Regions from separate parts of the Peribacillus sp. Aquil_B1 genome, predicted to be linked through region 1. Evidence: riboswitches for the same ligand, from Rfam matches in the RefSeq annotation. Region 1 holds a riboswitch; each other region holds the start of a gene.
The links. A riboswitch is a leader RNA that binds a small molecule or an ion and turns the genes downstream of it on or off. The one in region 1 is predicted to bind S-adenosylmethionine.
Positions count from the first base shown of each region.

Region 2: another riboswitch for S-adenosylmethionine. It lies ahead of metK (methionine adenosyltransferase); the one in region 1 lies ahead of MPH60_RS21800 (sugar ABC transporter substrate-binding protein).
Region 3: another riboswitch for S-adenosylmethionine. It lies ahead of MPH60_RS08115 (bifunctional homocysteine S-methyltransferase/methylenetetrahydrofolate reductase); the one in region 1 lies ahead of MPH60_RS21800 (sugar ABC transporter substrate-binding protein).

Region 1 is NZ_JAKXEE010000004.1:97,918-104,415, forward strand. It holds gene MPH60_RS21795 (GTPase domain-containing protein) at 1-1,717, shown strand, start outside; SAM riboswitch class I at 1,812-1,917, shown strand; gene MPH60_RS21800 (sugar ABC transporter substrate-binding protein) at 2,033-3,145, shown strand; gene MPH60_RS21805 (sugar ABC transporter ATP-binding protein) at 3,202-4,704, shown strand; gene MPH60_RS21810 (ABC transporter permease) at 4,706-5,710, shown strand; gene MPH60_RS21815 (winged helix-turn-helix transcriptional regulator) at 5,980-6,339, shown strand; gene MPH60_RS21820 (NAD(P)H-dependent oxidoreductase) at 6,412-6,498, opposite strand, start outside.
Region 2 is NZ_JAKXEE010000005.1:142,870-149,367, forward strand. It holds gene MPH60_RS24510 (alpha/beta hydrolase) at 1-524, opposite strand, end outside; gene MPH60_RS24515 (gamma carbonic anhydrase) at 735-1,253, shown strand; gene metK (methionine adenosyltransferase) at 1,615-2,808, opposite strand; SAM riboswitch class I at 2,972-3,134, opposite strand; gene pckA (phosphoenolpyruvate carboxykinase (ATP)) at 3,540-5,126, shown strand; gene MPH60_RS24530 (hypothetical protein) at 6,031-6,249, opposite strand; gene MPH60_RS24535 (nucleotide sugar dehydrogenase) at 6,299-6,498, opposite strand, start outside.
Region 3 is NZ_JAKXEE010000001.1:1,605,283-1,611,780, forward strand. It holds gene ligD (DNA ligase D) at 1-1,620, opposite strand, end outside; gene ku (non-homologous end joining protein Ku) at 1,771-2,613, shown strand; gene MPH60_RS08110 (MOSC domain-containing protein) at 3,117-3,767, shown strand; SAM riboswitch class I at 3,879-3,977, shown strand; gene MPH60_RS08115 (bifunctional homocysteine S-methyltransferase/methylenetetrahydrofolate reductase) at 4,082-5,929, shown strand; gene metH (methionine synthase) at 5,922-6,498, shown strand, end outside.

The sequences.
Region 1 (6,498 bases):
ACTGTTCAATTCCATTATCCAGTGGGCTGAAGATAATGATTTAAAGGTTGGCAATAAGCTTAAATGGATGGTAGACGGGCTTAAGGATACCCGGAATTTCAATCTTCTTCTTGCAGGAAGTACAGGAAATGGAAAGACATCCTTTATTCAGTCAATCGTTGGCGAGAGCATTGCCGCTGAAGATCATTCGTCACTAGTCAGTGTTAAAGATGGAGATGATCTGGAAATCCTTGAAATTACCGATACAGATAGCAAGGTTGTCATGGAGCTAACTGATTTGGATGAAACACGCCGCCAGCGCGGGACTATTGTCGATGTGACCATAATCAGTGACTACCTAAGAAATAATCATCTGCGCTTATTGGATACTCCGGGGTTCAATGGGGAACAAAGCGTGGAATCCGATTTCCAGGGCTATTTACATGGCAGTGATGGTTTGATGTTCGTTCTTGACGCCAGGGCGCCTTTCACCGGCAGCGAACGGGATCTGTTATTGGAAATTCAAATGATGGCTCCGAAACTGCCGATTCATTTCTTATTAAATAAAATGGATACGATATACAGTGATCAGGTCGCAGTCCGGATGGAAGACGAAACATGGGATAAAGTGAATGCATATTTCCCGAATGCGAAAGTATTCGCTTTCTCTAAACATTATGACAGCCGACAGCAATTGAAGGACCTTTCAGCCTTCCTTCAATCGAATTATCAAGATGATAATTGGAAGGAAAGAAGATCTGAAAAAATCCTGGCATTCATTCGTAAAACTTTATCTTATCTATTAGAAAAACGGGCAGCCAATGAGCGGAAATGCGAGCATTCCATCTCTTGGAATGAACAGATGGAAGTCAAGCTGAATGGAGCGGTCAATCAACTGGCTGATTTGGAAAAAGAAAAAAGTGAAAATATCATAAGGTCGTATCGTTCGCTTAAGGACGAAGTGAAAAATCAGCTTTATTCAAAAATTCCTGAATTACTGAGGGATTGCTCTAAATCGTTAACGGAAAGCAGTGATTTCAGTCAGGTCCATGTACAGTTAAACCAGGAAATGAATGAGCGGATTCAGAACTTCATTTCTGACAAAATCATGCCTCAATATTACCGTTCTCTTCAAGACTGGATTGCCAGTTCCCAAATGGAGTTCTCACAAAGCCAGCAGTTCATGGATGAAATGAGTGCCGGATTCAATGAATTATACAAAGAAGAACGGATTACACTGGCAGGTGACTTCAGGGTATTGGATGACTGGCGCCGTGATGCCGACCGGATGACAAGCAGTATCCGCATCGAAAACGTCAATATCCTTTTGCGCAGGACTCCATCACAATTGCTGCTTAAAGGAGCAGGGAAGCTATTTGGGGCGATACCGCAAAATAAAGCCAATATGTACAATCGTTATAAGAAATACCTGGAAAGTGAAGATTACCTGGATGTTGCGGAAATGATCACGGAACGTTTCCTTACCCAATTTGGATTGTTTGAAAAATCATTGGATCGTGACATCTCCCTTTTCTATCGCGGTTCATTTGCCTTACTTCAAAAAACGATAGAGCAAACGCAGACTGAAATTAAAGACTACCAGGCTGCATTGGAGCATATGAAAGAAAATCCGGAAGTTTACCGTGACCCTATCACCTTGTTCGAAGTGAAATTAAGGCAGTTGGAGCGGCTTGAAAAGATTGAGAAAAAGCGTCTAGCCCAGCTACAAAGAAAATAAAAAATAACGGGGAACATTTCAAATATTCAAAAATCTATTGACTTTACGACTATATCCCTATAAAGTGATAATTACGAAAACGTAACACATATATCTCTTATCAAGAGTGGCGGAGGGACTGGCCCTAAGATGCCCAGCAACCGTTCCATTAGGAATTGGTGCTAAATCCTGCAAAACAGAAATGTTTTGACAGATAAGAGAGGGACAAGTCTGCAAAACAGCCGATTAAACCTCTCTATATTAGAGAGGTTTTTATTTTGGGATTTACACCAACTTAACTGATAAGACTAATAAGTAATAATGGAGGGAAACAAAATGAAAAGGTCTATTAAAGGGATATTCATTTCAACCATCGCTTCGGCTTTGCTTTTAACGGGTTGCTCTACAGGTCAGAGTTCCACAGAGTCGAAGAAAGAAGAAAAAGTATCATTTGAAAATGTTCCGGAAAGATTTGCTGATGGAGATGGAGCCAGAATCAAAGTGATTCGTAAAATTGGCGGTGATGATCATACGGCCCAATACCTGGCGGGGGCGAAGGAAGAAGGAGAAGCACTGGGGTTTCAAGTGGATACGTACACAGCCAATGGTGATACGGCTAAATTCCATGATGCGATAGCGCAGGCTTTGGAGGAAGATTATGACGGCTATATCATTTCACATGGTGATGATGCCGCAACTGTGAATGACGTTCAAAAGTTGGTTGATGCAGGAAAAAGTGTTGTTACATTCGATTCAATAAGCGATCTATCTAAAATAGAAGGCGTGACATTAACTTCACAAGATGATGAAGCGTTGGCAACTCTGGCTTTTGATAAACTGATAAAAGAACAGAAAGGTGAAGCGTCAATTGCCTATCTTTGGGTGGATGGATTTCCTCCAATGGTACGAAGAAATGCAGTCTATCAGGAAAAATTAAAAGAAAATCCTGGGATTAAAGAAGTTGAAAGATTCGGAGTGGCCTCTGCTGATACTTCGGTTCAGACACAAAATGCTGTAGCAGCCATGCTGAATAAATACCCTAAAGGTAAATTGGATGCCATTTTCGCAACATGGGATGCCTTTGCTATCGGTGCAGCCCGGGCGATTAAAGAGGCGGGCCGAGATGAAGTTAAGATATATGGAATAGATGTTTCGAATGCAGATCTCCAGGAAATTCAATCGGCTGATAGCTCATGGTCCTACACGGCAGCAGTCGATCCCAAGTTGATCGGTGCAGTGAATATGAGGATTCTGGCTAAAAAATTAGCGGGCGAAGAAACGCCGCAAACCTATGACTTGGAGGCTTCACTTATTTCACAAAAGCAAATCCAAGCGTCAAAAGAAGCGGTGAACATGGCAAATCTATCTGGTATTGTCGATGGCTGGGGTGTATCGACTGAATTTGAAGAAGATTGGATGAAAGTTTTGAAAGATCATTATAAGAAGTAAAAAGAGACACTCTCTTTCCAGTGAAGGGAGTGTCTGTTCAATAAGGAGGAATGGACATGGGCAAGCAACTAGAAATGAAGAAGATTTCGATTGAATTTCCGGGGGTGAAGGCACTGAGTGATGTTGATTTTTCCGTAAAATCAGGGACAGCCCACGCATTGGTCGGTGCAAACGGAGCAGGGAAATCGACGTTAATGAAAGTTTTATCCGGAGCCCATGTTCATTATTCAGGTGACATTTTTATTGATGGGATGAAGCGGGATATCCGCTCGCCAAAAGCGGCTCAAGAACAAGGCATTCAAATTGTATATCAGGAAGTGGATACCGCCCTCATCCCTTATTTAACGGTTGGGGAAAATGTAATGTTGAATGATATGGTTCAAAACATGGGAAAAAAACAGATGGTCCAATGGAAAGAGCTGCACAACACAGCGGCTTCTATTCTTGAAGATATGAAAATTCGTGTCCCTTCGAAAAAGCTGGTAAGAGACCTTACTTTGGCTGAAAAACAGATGGTCCTGATAGCAAGAGCCGTTTCGACAGAATGCAAATTCCTGATTCTCGACGAGCCAACTGCTCCGTTAAGTCATACGGAGACGACAGAACTTTTTCGAATTGTAAATGAATTAAAGCAAAAAGGCGTGGGAATCATTTTCATTTCACATCGTCTGCCCGAAATTTTTGAAATCTGTGAGGAAATTACGATCATGAGGAATGGGGAGCGTGTCACTTGTCGAAAGACGGAAGACATGACCCGTACCGATGTGGTAGAGAGCATGCTTGGGAAAACCATGGATGAACAGTTTCCTGAAGTGAATGCTTCGATTGGCGACGTTATTCTGGAAGTGAATGGATTGTCAGATGCGGAGAAAGTTAAAAATGTCAGTTTGAATATTAAAGCAGGCGAGATAATAGGCTTGGCAGGGTTGGTCGGGGCTGGGAAAACGGAGCTGTGTAAAACCCTTTTCGGTCATACCTCGATCACAGCTGGTGAAGTCATCCTGAATGGTCGAAAGCTTTCCTTGAAATCACCGCACGAAGCAGTGAAAAGCGGTCTGGCACTTGTACCTGAGGAACGCAGGAAAGAAGGGGTCCTTGTTCAGGAATCAGTCTCGGCTAACTTGACGGCAGCTAGTCTTGGCAAATTCTCCAAGACATTCAGCTTCGTGAATCGCCAGGCGGAAAAGGAAAGAGCGAAGGAAATGATCGCAAGTCTCGGCATTAAAACTCCTTCTGGGGAAGTGAATGTCGAAAACCTTTCAGGTGGCAATCAGCAAAAAGTTGCCATCGGGAAATGGCTTATGGCCGATGCGGATGTATACATATTCGATGAACCAACGAAAGGGGTCGATGTTGGAGCCAAGAAGGATATATTCGAATTGATTGCAGAGCTTGCAAGGAATGGGAAAGCGATCATTTATGCATCATCAGAGCTTTCCGAAATCATTGGCATTACCAACCGGACATATGTGTTATATGACGGGAGCACTGTCATCGAATTAGAAACAAGTAAAACGAATGAAGAAGAACTACTATTCTATTCAACAGGAGGAAAATAGAATGAGCATACCCATTCCTGTTACAAAGACAGCGAAAGCGAAGAAAAGGGTGGAACTATTCGACTTTTTCTATAAATACGGCACCATATTGACGATTATCATTCTAATTGGAATTTTTGCCGTTTCCAACCCATCTTTCATTCAAACTACGAATCTGGTCAACATCCTGCGTTCCATTTCAATCGTGACCATCATTGCGATCGGCATTACGATATCCCTGACCTTGGATGGCTTCGACCTTTCGGTCGGCTCCGTCGCATCATTGGCCAATGCCATCGTCATCTCGATGTTTGTCTGGTTTTCACAGGATACATTAATTGCTATATTAGCTGCAATCGGCGCTTCACTTGTCGTAGGGGTTTTGAATTCATTCATGATCGTTAAATTGAGAATTCCCGACATGCTGATGACATTGGCTACCATGTTCATTATCCAGGGAATTGCCCTTACTTATACAAAAGGGGCAACGGTTTCGCAAAATATGGTCATGCCCGACGGGACATTCGCAACAGGACTGATCAGCCCATTTTTCGCCAAAATTGGTCAGGTGCCATGGATAATCTTGATCATGGCCGTCATTGTGATTGCGACCCATATCTTTTTGACTTATACGAAGCACGGTCGTTATATGTACATTATTGGGGGAAATAAGGAAGCGGCGAGACTTTCAGGGATATCGGTCAATAAATACAAAATCCTTGCCTATCTGCTTTCGGCACTATTAGCTGCAATCGGGGGGATCGTCCTTGCTTCAAGGGTCATGACATCGGAAATCAATTCGGGGTCCCCCTATTTAATGGATGCCGTCGCGGCAGCCTTCATTGGATCATCCGTTTTAGGAGCGGGAAAACCGAATGCCTTTGGAACCTTTGTCGGAGCAGTCCTGATTGGAATCCTACAAAATGGGCTGATCATGATGTCCGTTCCGTATTATGCGATGGATATCGTCAAAGGAACAGTGCTGGCCCTTGCGCTCGCTGTAACTTATTACAAACAAAAACACTAAAATGAATCCGTTACGTTATTGGGGAAATCCAAAATAATAAAAAAATCCTGTTGAATATGCAACAGGATTTTTCCTTTTTAAAAAGGGATGGGTTATGGGTATACATTATCTCCATTTTTACTTAATAATATTTATTAACGCTAATATGGGCAGCCACGGTAGCAAAATTTTATAGGAAACTTACTTTACCTTTCAATAAGATTGATTATGATCTATTGTAAAGTATGAACATTCATATCCTATACTTAACCAAAGGAGAGAGGAAACTTATGCGCGAAACCTGTGTTCCGACTGGCGTGAAACCAAATGACACTGGCTTTGGATATACGTTGTCCTTAATAGGCGGCAAATATAAAATGATCATTATGTATTGGCTGTCTGAAAATAAGGTTATGCGGCATAATCAGCTGAAGCGGAGTATCGGTACCATTTCCTTTAAAACGCTAAGCATCATGTTAAAGGAGCTGGAGGCAGACGGTCTTATCATACGCAAGGAATTTCCCCAAATACCTCCGAAAGTAGAATATTCATTATCTGAACGCGGTCTATCTCTCATTCCATTGTTAAATATGATGTGCGAGTGGGGAGAGAAAAACAGTTTGCCAGCTCAGGAGACTGTACGGCCGTAGGTGTAGCGATTTTGATTAAATCAAAAGAAGTATTTCCCTAACAAGGAAATACTTCTTTAATGAAACTGCCTATTAAAGGTTGTCGACAAAATTCAAATAATCTTGTGCGCTGCTTTCCAATTCACTTGCGGACGGCTCATTTTCAGCACCATAAAACGC
Region 2 (6,498 bases), on a different contig from region 1:
CGAACCGAAACCTTTGTGATATATAATGTATCGTTTCTATCAGATTCACGGATTTCCGCACTTCTCGTCGCCATTTCAGGTGTCAATCCAGATTCAACCCTGAACTTAGGCATCACGATGTTCAAACCATGCGAGATGGTTGTCAGGAACTTCGGCGGCTTCGTCATGAGGCCCAAGCATGGAGAAGAAAGAATCACCCCTGCAATGTCCCATTCCTCTTCCTGAAGAAGGCGTATTGAAATCAAACCGCCCATGCTATGTCCAAGTAAAAAAACCGGCAACGAATATTCGTAAGCCTCTTCTATCCAGCTTTTCACTTCGTCCAAATACTCATCAAAGGAATCGATATGTCCCCGGTAGGCGCGAGTTGTCATACCCTGCCCAGGAAGGTCGCCCATGACGACATGGTATCCAGCCGAAAGCCACATTTGTGTTACCCACTTATAACGTCCATGATGTTCCATTGCCCCATGAATGATGACAATGACGCCCTTTGCGTCTCCTTCTGTCTCCCATTTCCACATTCGAAATCCCCCTTTCACTTTTCACTTGTTGTGTACGATCCATGATAGTAAAAATAATATATATAAATTATAACCATATTCGTGATTTTCGACAAAAAAGAAATCTAACAAGTTGTACATTGCTATTATAAATAGCCAAGTGTATTTGCATACGGTATATTAAAATAATACATAAAAACATTCACTTCGGAAAGGAAATGATTGAAAATGATTATTTATCCGTATAAAGGCAAAGAACCTGAAATCGCCGAAAGCGCTTATATCGCTGAGAATGCTGTCGTGACAGGTGACGTCAAAATTGGCGACGAAACATCCATTTGGTTCAATTCCGTCATCCGCGGTGATGTATCCCCAACCATCATCGGGAAAAAAGTCAGTATACAGGATAACAGCGTCCTGCACCAAAGCCCAAATAATCCATTGATCATCGAGGATGAAGTAACCATTGGCCATCAGGTCATTTTACATAGCTGTAAAATCCGTCGAGGAGCTCTGATCGGCATGGGATCGATTGTACTGGATGAAGCCGAAATCGGCGAAGGAGCCTTCATCGGTGCCGGCAGCCTCGTTCCCCAAGGTAAAGTCATTCCACCGAACATGCTGGCATTCGGACGCCCAGCTAAAGTCATTCGCGAAATCAACGAAGAAGATCGCCAGGATATGGAACGCATCGTTCGCGAATATGCCGAAAAAGGACAATACTATAAAACAGCGGAACGAATAAAGTGAATTGACTGAAAGTTACGAGTATTATACTCAAACTCACGAGTATTTGCTACAAATTCACGAGTAAACTGCTCTGACTCACGAGTAAATGGCTCAAATTCACGAGTAAACCGCTATAATTCACGAGTAAATGGCTCAAATTCACGAGTAAACCGCTCTTATTCACAAGTAAAGCTACAATATCACGAGTAAACTGCTCTGACTCACGAGTATTTCACCCAAACAAACTGTAAACGACCCTGAATCACGCGTATTGCACGTAAGTTGAATTTCTTAGGGATTTCTTGAATTATTCCCGCTGACGGCAAAATTAATCCACAAAAAAAGGTGCCCCGCAAATTGCGGGACACCTTTTTTATATGATTTACGCTTGTGCTTTTAATGTTTCTGCTTTGTCCGTGCGTTCCCATGGAAGATCGACATCTGTACGGCCAAAGTGTCCGTAGGCAGCTGTTTGTTTGTAGATCGGGCGACGAAGGTCAAGCATTTTGATGATGCCAGCTGGACGAAGGTCGAAGTTGGCGCGAACTAGGTCAACAAGGACTTCTTCGCTAACTGTACCAGTTCCGAACGTATCAATTGAAATCGATACAGGCTCTGCCACACCAATTGCGTATGCCAATTGAACTTCCGCTTTGTCGGCAAGGCCTGCTGCCACGATGTTTTTCGCAACGTAACGAGCAGCGTATGCAGCAGAACGGTCAACTTTAGTGGCATCCTTACCAGAGAATGCACCGCCGCCATGACGAGCATATCCGCCGTAAGTATCAACGATGATTTTACGTCCAGTAAGACCAGCATCCCCTTGAGGTCCGCCAATTACAAAACGGCCAGTAGGGTTGATGAAGTATTTAGTTTGAGCATCGATCAATTCAGCTGGAACGACTGCTTTAATCACATGTTCTTTTAAATCGGCTTGAATTTGTTCAAGTGTAATTTCTGCATCATGCTGTGTAGAGATAACGATCGTATCTACACGTACAGGACGGTTATTCTCATCATATTCCACTGTTACCTGTGTTTTACCATCAGGGCGCAGGTAAGCAAGAGTTTCATCTTTACGAACTTGAGCCAAGCGGAATGAAAGTTTATGTGCCAATGAAATCGGAAGCGGCATAAGCTCTTCTGTTTCATTGCAAGCAAATCCGAACATAAGACCTTGGTCTCCTGCACCGATTGCATCGATTTCTTCCTCAGACATGTTACCTTCACGAGCTTCCAATGCTTTATCGACACCAGCTGCGATATCGGCAGACTGCTCATCAATGGAACTCAACACGGCACAAGTTTCAGCATCGAAACCGTATTTCGCACGTGTATAGCCAATTCCTTTAATCGTATCACGAACGATACGCGGAATATCCACGTAAGCGGACGTTGTAATTTCACCAGCAACAAGTACAAGTCCTGTTGTTACACTAGTTTCACACGCAACACGTGCATTTGCATCCTTAGCTAGGATAGCATCTAAAATGGAATCTGAAATCTGATCACAAATTTTGTCCGGATGGCCCTCTGTAACAGATTCAGAAGTAAATAGACGTTTCTTTGACATCATATTTCCTCCTTGGAATTTAGTATGTTGTAGGCATAAGCCTGATTTTTACGGAACTCGTTTCCCTCATTAGTTTCAACTATAGACACAGAATTACTTATAAAAAACACAAAAACCTTCCCTGGCAAATGAGGAAAGGTTTAAAATTCTGTCTTCTATCCTTTCACTCTTATCGTTCAAGGGTTTTTTACCTTGCTCAGGTTAGCACCATCACCACTATTCCTTGAAGACCTTCGCTTTATTTTCGGCGATCGATCTTGGAGTCAAGTTCAATATGGCAGGTTGCTGGGTTTCAAAGGGCCTGTCCCTCCACCAACTCGGGATAAGAGAATCCGTACAATTTAAGATATTATCGTATCTGGTTGGAATTTGTCAATGCTTTTCTAAAAAGAACATTTCCGCCCAGTATGGCGTTCATTTGAAAAACATGTTGATACAGCGTATTACAATGCAAAATACGAATAGAAATGTTGGAAATTGCCATTAATAATAAGTATTAAGCAGATGAAAAACGACTTCAACATTGGAAATTATTGCTTACTTACTTCCTATTAAAATAAATTCACTTCATTAAAGTATATGTGATAATCCTGACTCGGTTCCTGCCGGAATAAAATGATTAACGCGACCATCTGAAAATAATCACAAATTAGAAGAAATAGTATAGACTATTTAAATGAATGTGTTATACTAATTGTAATCTAAAAACTTAAACAAAGGAAGGTACCTCATATATGAATTCTGTAGATGTTTCTAATGAGTTACACCAGTTATTAACAGGAAACAATGTGCAAACTCAACTTTCAGTTCCTCAATTGGTCGAAAAAGTATTAAGCAGAAATGAAGGCGTTTTAACATCAACCGGCGCAGTAAAAGCTGAAACTGGCAAATATACTGGTCGTTCACCTAAAGATAAATTTATCGTGGAAGAAGCATCCGTTAAAGATAAAATCGATTGGGGTTCAGTGAACCAACCAATTTCCGAAGATGTGTTCAATAAACTATATAATAAAGTAGTTGACTACCTAAAAGCAAAAGAAGAGATTTTTGTTTTTAAAGGTTTCGCTGGTGCAGACGAATCATCTCGTCTTCCAATCCGTGTTGTTAATGAATATGCTTGGCATAACCTTTTCGCCCATACTTTGTTCATCCGTCCAAATGAAGAGGAACTAAGAGGTCACGAAGCTGAATTCACAATCCTTTCTGCGCCTAACTTCAAAGCAGACCCAGAAGTGGACGGAACCACTTCCGAAACTTTCATCATCGTTTCATTTGAACGCCGTACCATCCTGATCGGCGGAACGGAATATGCAGGAGAAATGAAAAAATCGATCTTCTCGATCATGAACTACTTACTTCCAGAGGCTGGAATCCTTCCAATGCATTGCTCTGCTAACGTAGGACGTGAAGGGGACGTCGCTTTATTCTTCGGACTGTCCGGTACAGGCAAAACAACTTTATCAGCAGATACTAGCCGTAAGCTGATTGGCGATGACGAGCACGGCTGGTCTTCTAACGGCGTATTCAACATCGAAGGCGGCTGCTATGCGAAAACGATCAATCTTTCACGTGAGAAAGAACCACAAATTTTCGATGCAATCCGTTTCGGTGCCGTATTGGAAAATGTTGTTGTTGATCCGGATACACGTGAAGCGAACTATGATGACAGTTCATTGACTGAAAACACTCGTGCTGCTTACCAAATGCAAGCGATTGATAATATCGTGAACCCAAGTATTGCAGGACATCCAAATACAATCATTTTCTTAACAGCTGATGCTTCAGGCGTTCTGCCTCCAATCAGCAAGCTTTCCAAAGAACAGGCAATGTTCCACTTCCTAAGCGGATACACTAGTAAATTGGCTGGTACTGAAAGAGGCGTAACTTCACCGGAAGCTACATTCTCCACTTGCTTCGGTTCACCATTCTTACCGCTTCCAGCTCAACGCTATGCTGAGATGCTTGGTGATAAAATTGACGAGCACAATGCAAAAGTATACCTTGTCAACACTGGCTGGACTGGCGGAGCATACGGAACTGGAAGCCGTATGAAACTTGCTTACACTCGTGCAATGGTACAAGCGGCACTTGAAGGTGAATTAGCGAACATCGAAACGATCAAAGATGATATCTTCGGCTTGGATATCCCGCTTCATGTTCCTGGTGTTCCTGATGAAGTGCTTCAACCAATCAAGACTTGGGCAGATCCTGCCGCTTATAAAGAAGCAGCAACGGACCTTGCCGCACAATTCCGTGCTAACTTCAAAAAATTCGGCAGCGTTCCAAGTGAAATCGAAGAACTTGGCGGACCGACAGCTTAATAAATTGTACACAAAAGGACCAAGCTCTTGCTTGGTCCTTTCAATTTGTCAAAAAAGTTGATTGGACTTGGTTATCCTTCATGGTTTACTTTTTGAATGGATTCCTCAGAAATTTGCTACACTCCTGCCACTGGCTAACCAAGAACCCGCTAGATACATTAGCGAGAGACTTAGCAGACAACAGTGGCCGGAAATGAAGCGGATATCATGCGTGGACCTTAAAAATAAATGCTTCGGAGTCCGAATAGTGAGGTGTAGATTAAATTCGTGAACGGTCGAATATTGTGCCGGTTAGGTCATTTAACTGCGATATCGGTGGAATATTGTGCACTGTTGGTCGATTAACTGCAACAACCGTCGAATATAATGCACTGTAGGTCGATTAACTGCCGTGAACGGTCGAATATTGTGGACTGTTGGTCGATTAACTGCGTCTTCGGCCGAATATTGTGCCCTGTTGGTCGATTAACTGCGACATCGGTCGAATATTGTGCACTGTTGGTCGATTAACTGCAACAACCGTCGAATATAGTGCACTGTTGGTCGATTAACTGCGACAACCGTCGAATATTGTGCACTGTTGGTCGATTAACTGCAACAACCGTCGTATATAGTGCACTGTTGGTCGATTAACTGCGACAACCGTCGAATATTGTGCCCTGTTGGTCGATTAACTGTGACAACCGTCGAATATGTGCACTGTTGGTCGATTAACTGCGTCTTCGGCCGAATAATGTGCACTGTTGGTCGATTAACTGCAACAATGGTCGAATATTGTGCACTATAGGTCGATTAACTGCAACAACGGCTGAATAATGTGCACTGTTGGTCGATTAACTGCGACATCGGCCGAATATTGTGCCCTGTTGGTCGATTAACTGCGTCTTAGGTCAATAAGTACGGTTTAGGTAGAATAACGGCGGCAACGGCCTAATATATGGCTAGCCAAGCCCCCTCCAGATTGTTTGGCGGGGGCTTGGCGGAAAGGGAGCGGATTTCTGAGACCAACTGAAACGTTTCCACAGTTTCTGAAAGGACAAGCTCTCGCTTGTTCCTTTTCTTCAATGATCATCTGTCCTCCGTTCCTCCGCCAGATGATGAAATTCAAAAAGGGCACTGTCATAGTCAGCGCCCCTGAATCCTTATACCTTTATCGATGTTTGTCCAAGTTTTTAGATGATCGCTTTATTCCTGGCTTTTTTCATGGACATCGTTTTGTATTGATATATGTTGCCCAGATTGGCCACCGGGACATCTGTTTTAGTTGCATCAATGCAATTGCGTGTATCCAAAATCAATTTATTTCTCATGAGATTTGATAGATTATCATAATCCATTTGTTTAAATTCATCATGGTCGGTCAGAACAAGTA
Region 3 (6,498 bases), on a different contig from region 1:
GGTTTTTCCTTCACTATGCTGCACAAAGTCCAAGTAAAGTCGATTGTGCCGATTAATTTTCATTCTCTCCGTTGTAAAATCGTTTGGGTTGGAACTTGTTAAGTAGTCACCGAGAAAGTCGGTGAATATGCGTGTCTCCTGATAAGTAAATCTGTCTTCAGGCAGTGGGATGTGAATTTGCAGTCCTTTGTTACCTGAAGTTTTTACAAAAGCTTTAATTCTTAATGATTCCATCACTTTTTTAATTTCCTGTGCGGCCTTTATTGCTAAGGAGAAAAATTCGATGGAAGGGGGATCCAAGTCCAGTACGATTTCGTCGGGTCTTGTTTTACCCGCTTTCTGAAATGGCGCATGGAATTCCAACGCAAGTTGATTGCCAAACCAAAGAAGCGTTTCAATATCGTTACATAGCATGTACTCGATATCCTCATCAATGAACGTTTTAATAAAGGCCGGCGCATAATCAGGTTTGTTTTTCTGGAAAAATCTTTCTTTATCCAAAGTGCCATGAGGATAGCGGATCGTCGTAAGCAGTTTATCCTTCAAGAAGGGTAAGAAGAAAGCTGAAACCTCCCGTAAATAATGAAGGTATTCAACTTTTACGACCTGTTTACCTTCTGTTATCCAAAGCGGTTTATCCTTGGAAGTTATTTGTACCGTATCTGGAAATGTGTATTGGCCTAGCACAAATTTCTCCCAGGTACATTCATCGGGAGTCGTTTGTAAAAGCCATTGCGAAAACTGAGGTTCACGCAATTCATTTTCCTCATATACGTGTAAGAATTGAACTTCTATGCAAATGGATGGATGGATATAAAAAAATTGTGTATCTTCGTCTGATGCATTTTGCTTGATCAGTTGATGCAATATACTTTTATCTTGAGAACTCAGTCCGTTTTTAACACTTCCGATTTTCGTTACGGCACCATCTTTGAAAACTGCGAGGGAAACGTAACCATTTTCTTTGTGCAATGCTGTAATGAAACAAGAAACGGTCTTCCAGTTTTTCACCTTAATCCAAGATGCAGTACGTTTTCCTTCTTGCCAAGTACCTCGAATTTCCTTGGCGACAACTCCTTCGCCATCTAATAGGGTGACCTTATTCAAGGCATTATCCAAAATATCAAAACTTTCTATTAATTGTATCAAAGCCTTATCGTTGGGATTAGGCGGAATAGGAAAGCCGAGTTTTGCCCCCATATTCAACATCAAATCCCTACGTTCTTCCATAGGTTTAGCTGATAAGTCTTTTCCGTTGATGCGAAGCAGGTCAAACGCTATAAACCGGCATGGGGAGAAGCGCGCTTTTTCAGATATTAAGGATTGTTTTCCAAGACGCCCTCGCCACTGTATTTGAAAAAAGTCCGCTTTCGCTTCATTGGTAAGCCAGACCAATTCTCCATCTAACTGAAGCGGGAGATATTCTTCCAGGTCCAGTTCTTTGATGTAAGCAATGATTTCTGGGAATTGTGGTGATAATTCCTTCTCGTTCCGACTCGAAATGCTTATGGTATCGGAGTCTATCGTTAAAATAGCCCTAAAACCGTCATATTTGACTTCATAACGCCAATCCTTGGAGCTGGGGGCTTCGGGGTAATAGGTTGGCAGCATCGGTTTCATTTTTGTATCACCTCCGCAAATAATTGGTTAACATTATTTTGCCAAAAAAACGAAGTGTTAGAGTTGGCAATTGTTTTTTCGGATTTTTTTGGACAAAGGGGAATAATAAAATTGTTCTTCTCTTTAAAAATAAGTTATGAGGTGACGAATATGCATACGATGTGGAAGGGGAGCATATCATTCGGTTTGGTGAACATTCCGATCAAACTTCATGCTGCAACGGAGGATAAGGATATTTCTTTAAGGACGTTGCATAAGGAATGTCATTCACCGATTAAATACGAAAAAGTTTGTCCGGTATGCCAGAAAGAAGTGGGTAAGGATGATATAGTCCGCGCTTTTGAGTATACAAAGGGAAAATTTGTTGTATTGGAAGACAATGAATTGGAGCAACTGAAAAAACAAAACGAAGAAAAAGCCGTGGAAATCGTGGATTTCGTTAAAATTGAAGAAATAGATCCCATTTATTTCAATCGGAGTTACTACATGTCCCCTAATGACGGAGGGATAAAAGCTTATTCCCTTTTGAGGCAGGCCCTCAAGGAATCCAATAAGGTAGGATTAGCGAAAATCATCATTCGCTCTAAAGAACAAATGGCGGTAATCCGAGTCGTTGATAATACCTTGGTGATGGAAACGATTCATTATCCGGATGAAGTCCGTTCCACAGCGGACGTTCCGAATATCCCAGCCAATGATACCATTGTAAAAAAAGAAATCGATACTGCCGTATTATTGATAGATCAATTAACGACTACTTTCGATCCGACAAAATACACGGATGACTATCGAACCGCGTTGCTAGAATTGATTGAATCAAAGAAAACGGGACAGACGACGATTACAGCCAAAACAAAAGAACCAGTTTCCAACAATGTAACCGATTTAATGGAGGCATTACAGGCATCCATTGACCGTACGAAACATGATGAACCGGAAAAGAAAAAGACGACCCGAAAGAAAGCGGCACCGAAAAAAAAGAAACAAGCTTAAACAGGAAGCTGAGCGGAAGACATATGGTGTCGCTCGGCTTTCTGCTTGTTTTAGCAAAGAACCAGACACTTATAAGGGAGTGAAAGTGACTTTACAGGGAGGGATTTGTATAGGAAAGGAAAGTGCAAATAGGTAAGTGAATCACGATTTAAGGATATGGATGGAATAAAAGAAAATAAATGGATGGAAATGGAGGCAAAAAAATTCGCTCCCTAAAGAGCGACAATGAGGAATTCAATCGTGAAAATCAACATATAGGCGAACGGTTGTAGTTTTCGACTATATATTGTGTTCATATTCTACCATATTTAATTCTGAAATAGCAACAAAATTACTGAAACTAACCTATGAATTTTTCTGGAAATCAATGATATTTTGTCCATTTAAGCGGATTATGTGGCTTTTTCACTTCATATACTTATAAAAAGCTACAGAATAAATGGATTTTTAGTATAATTTATACATATAGGATGATATAAATTAAATATGAATGGAAGATGCAAATGGAAAATGGAAAAATCAAATCACTTCATGCCGGAAAGCCGAAACAGGAAATTTTTTCGAATGTCGATATCTTTTCAGCCATGGATAAACAAGCACAGGATAATGTGACAGTGACTAAATCAGGCATAATTGGTGATGGGATTGGTAATGTAAAGTTCCATGGAGGTCCTGATCGGGCTTTGTGCATTTACCCCTTTGAGCATTATTCATTATGGAATGAAAAATTCTCTAAAAAGCTGGATATCCCAGCATTCGGTGAAAATTTAACCGTAGAGGGGATGAGGGAAGAAGACACGTATATCGGCGATATTTATCAAATAGGCGAAGTGATTGTGCAAATTAACCAGGGGAGGATACCTTGTTCGACCATTTCCCACTTTAATCAACAACCTAAGTTTTTGGAACTTGTGCTGAAAACGAGTTTCACTGGTTATTTTGCAAGAGTACTTCAAGAAGGAACGATAAATAAGCAAAACGAAATCGTGCTGATAGATCGTTTGCAAGAAAAAATTTCAGTTCATTATGCAACAGAGGTAATCCTACATAAACGAGATGGCCTGGAAGGCGCTAAGGCTTTACTTACTCTAGACTCGTTAGCGGAAGACTGGAAACAAAGAATCTTGAAGAGGGTTAAACCCGCAAAAGATTGAATCATTTTTGCAAAAGTGAAAAAAATGTCGATCAGGTATTGAAATTGACAGATTATTAATGTAAATTAAATATAATCTAATTTTGAAATCTTGTGAAAATTATATAAATGGATCTTATCGAGAGAGGTGGAGGGACTGGCCCGAAGAAACCTCAGCAACCAGCTTAGGCAAAGGTGCTAAATCCAGCAAGCAGAGCTTGATAGATGAGGAGAATGTTTCAAAAAACCTTCTTCTTTGAGAAGGTTTTTTTTCCTTTTCTCTCATACTCATAAAATACGACAAAAACAGGACTGTTTTTGAGAGAGGGTGTAATGATGAATTTTCGTAAAGAAGTGAAAGAAAGAATGTTGGTTGGGGAAGGGGCAATGGGGACCTTATTGTACTCAAATGGCATCGATCAATGTTATGAGGAATTAAACTGCACGAATCCAAATCAAATAGAGTCCATCCACCGTGCCTATCTGGAAGCTGGTGCAGATATCCTTCAATCAAATACATACGGAGCTAATTTCAACAAATTGAAACGGTATGGACTTGAAGATGAAGTTAGCAGAATCAACCGCCAGGGAGTCATTCTAGCTAAAAAAGCGGCAAAAGGAAAGGCGTATGTCTTCGGTACCATAGGGGCACAGCGGAGTATCAGGAAATCGGATTTAAGCATGGAAGAGATTAAACGGGGTTTTCGTGAACAGCTATACAGTCTGTTGATGGAAAACCCGGATGGAATTCTCTTGGAAACATTTTATGACCTGGAAGAGCTGGAAACCGTCCTGCAAATCGTAAAAAATGAAACTGGACTGCCGATCATCGCAAATGTTTCGATGCATGAACTGGGTAATCTACAAAATGGAATCCATTTAAATGAAGCCTTTCAAAAACTCGAGCAACTGGGTGCCGATGTTGTGGGGGTGAATTGCCGTCTTGGTCCACATCATATGATCCGGGCCTTGGAAGAAGTGAGTATGCCGAAGGAAGCATCGATCGCCATATACCCTAATGCCAGCCTCCCTGATTATGTGGATGGAAGGCTCGTCTATAAAGCCGTGCCGGAATACTTTGGGTCAAGTGCCTTGGAACTTCGTGAGCAAGGTGCCGCTATCATAGGCGGGTGCTGTGGAACGACTCCACTGCATATCCAAGCTGTAAAGAATGCGATCGGAAGTTTTGCTCCTGTAAAAGAGAAAGTTACGAAATCCCGCGAAATAGAAATAATTGAAGTGAACGATCGAGAATTGGAGCTTCCACTGTACGAAAAGGCCAAAACGGAAAGGACGATCCTCGTTGAACTTGATCCACCGAAAAAACTGGGAATAGAGAGTTTCATGACCGGTGCTGAGGTTTTGAAAAAAGCAGGGGTCGATTCCATTACATTAGCGGATAATTCACTTGCCTCACCAAGGATATCGAATGATGCACTGGCTAACTTACTTAAGAACCAATTGAATATTAATCCGATGGTGCATATAACATGCCGTGATCGAAATTTGATTGGCCTCCAGTCACATTTAATGGGTCTGCAGACGGTAGGGCTGAATGAATTATTGATCATCACCGGAGATCCTTCAAAAATAGGGGACTTCCCGGGTGCCACCTCGGTTTATGATTTATCTTCCTTTGACCTTATAAGCCTGGTCAAACAATTTAATGAAGGTCTTTCCTATTCCGGTCAAAGTTTGGGTCAACGGGCAAATTTTAAAATTGCGGCAGCGTTTAATCCTAATGTGAAATATCTGGATAAAGCCGTACTGAGAATGGAAAAGAAGATTTCCTGCGGTGCCCAATCATTTTTGACACAGCCAATTTATTCGGTGGAGCAAATCGAAGAAGTGCATGAAGCTACAAAACATTTAGAAACTCCGATTTTCATCGGTATCATGCCTTTGACAAGCACCCGGAATGCAGAATTCATCCATAATGAGATCCCTGGCATTAAATTGCCTGATAACGTAAGAAGGGCCATGGCTTTAGCGGGGGATGACCCTGTAAAGTCAAGGATTGAAGGGGTCAATATCGCGCGGGAACTGGTGGACGCGGCTAGGGAAAAATTCAAGGGCATATATTTAATCACTCCGTTCCTTCGCTATGAAATGACGGCGGAACTTACGAAATATATTAGAAAAGTCGATAGTAAACAGACATCAGAGGTGGCAGTACATGAATAAAAAAGCGATTCAAGATCAGTTAAATTCTAAGATTCTCCTGCTTGATGGGGCGATGGGAACCATGCTTCAAGCGGAGAATTTGACAGCAGACGATTTTGGCGGAGAACAATTCGAGGGCTGCAATGAATATTTATCACTGACGCAACCGGAAATCATCCAGTCCATTCATGAAAAATATTTAGCAGCGGGCGCAGATATCATTGAAACCAATACCTTTGGAGCGACCAGCATCGTTCTTGATGAATACCAAATAAGCACGATTGCCTACAAGCTAAATAAAATTTCAGCTGAGCTTGCCGTTAAAGCTTGTGAAAAGTATTCCAATGAGGAATGGCCAAGGTATGTAGCCGGATCGATGGGCCCCACTACAAAAACGCTTTCCGTAACGGGCGGAACGACTTTTGATATTTTAACCGATTCTTATGAAGAACAGGCACTGGGTCTCTTGGATGGCGGTGTAGACTTGCTGTTGGTGGAAACCTGTCAGGATATGCTTAATGTCAAGGCTGCCTTTTCTGGCATCAAAGCAGCATTTGCAAAAACAGGAAAAGAAGTGCCTGTCATCATAT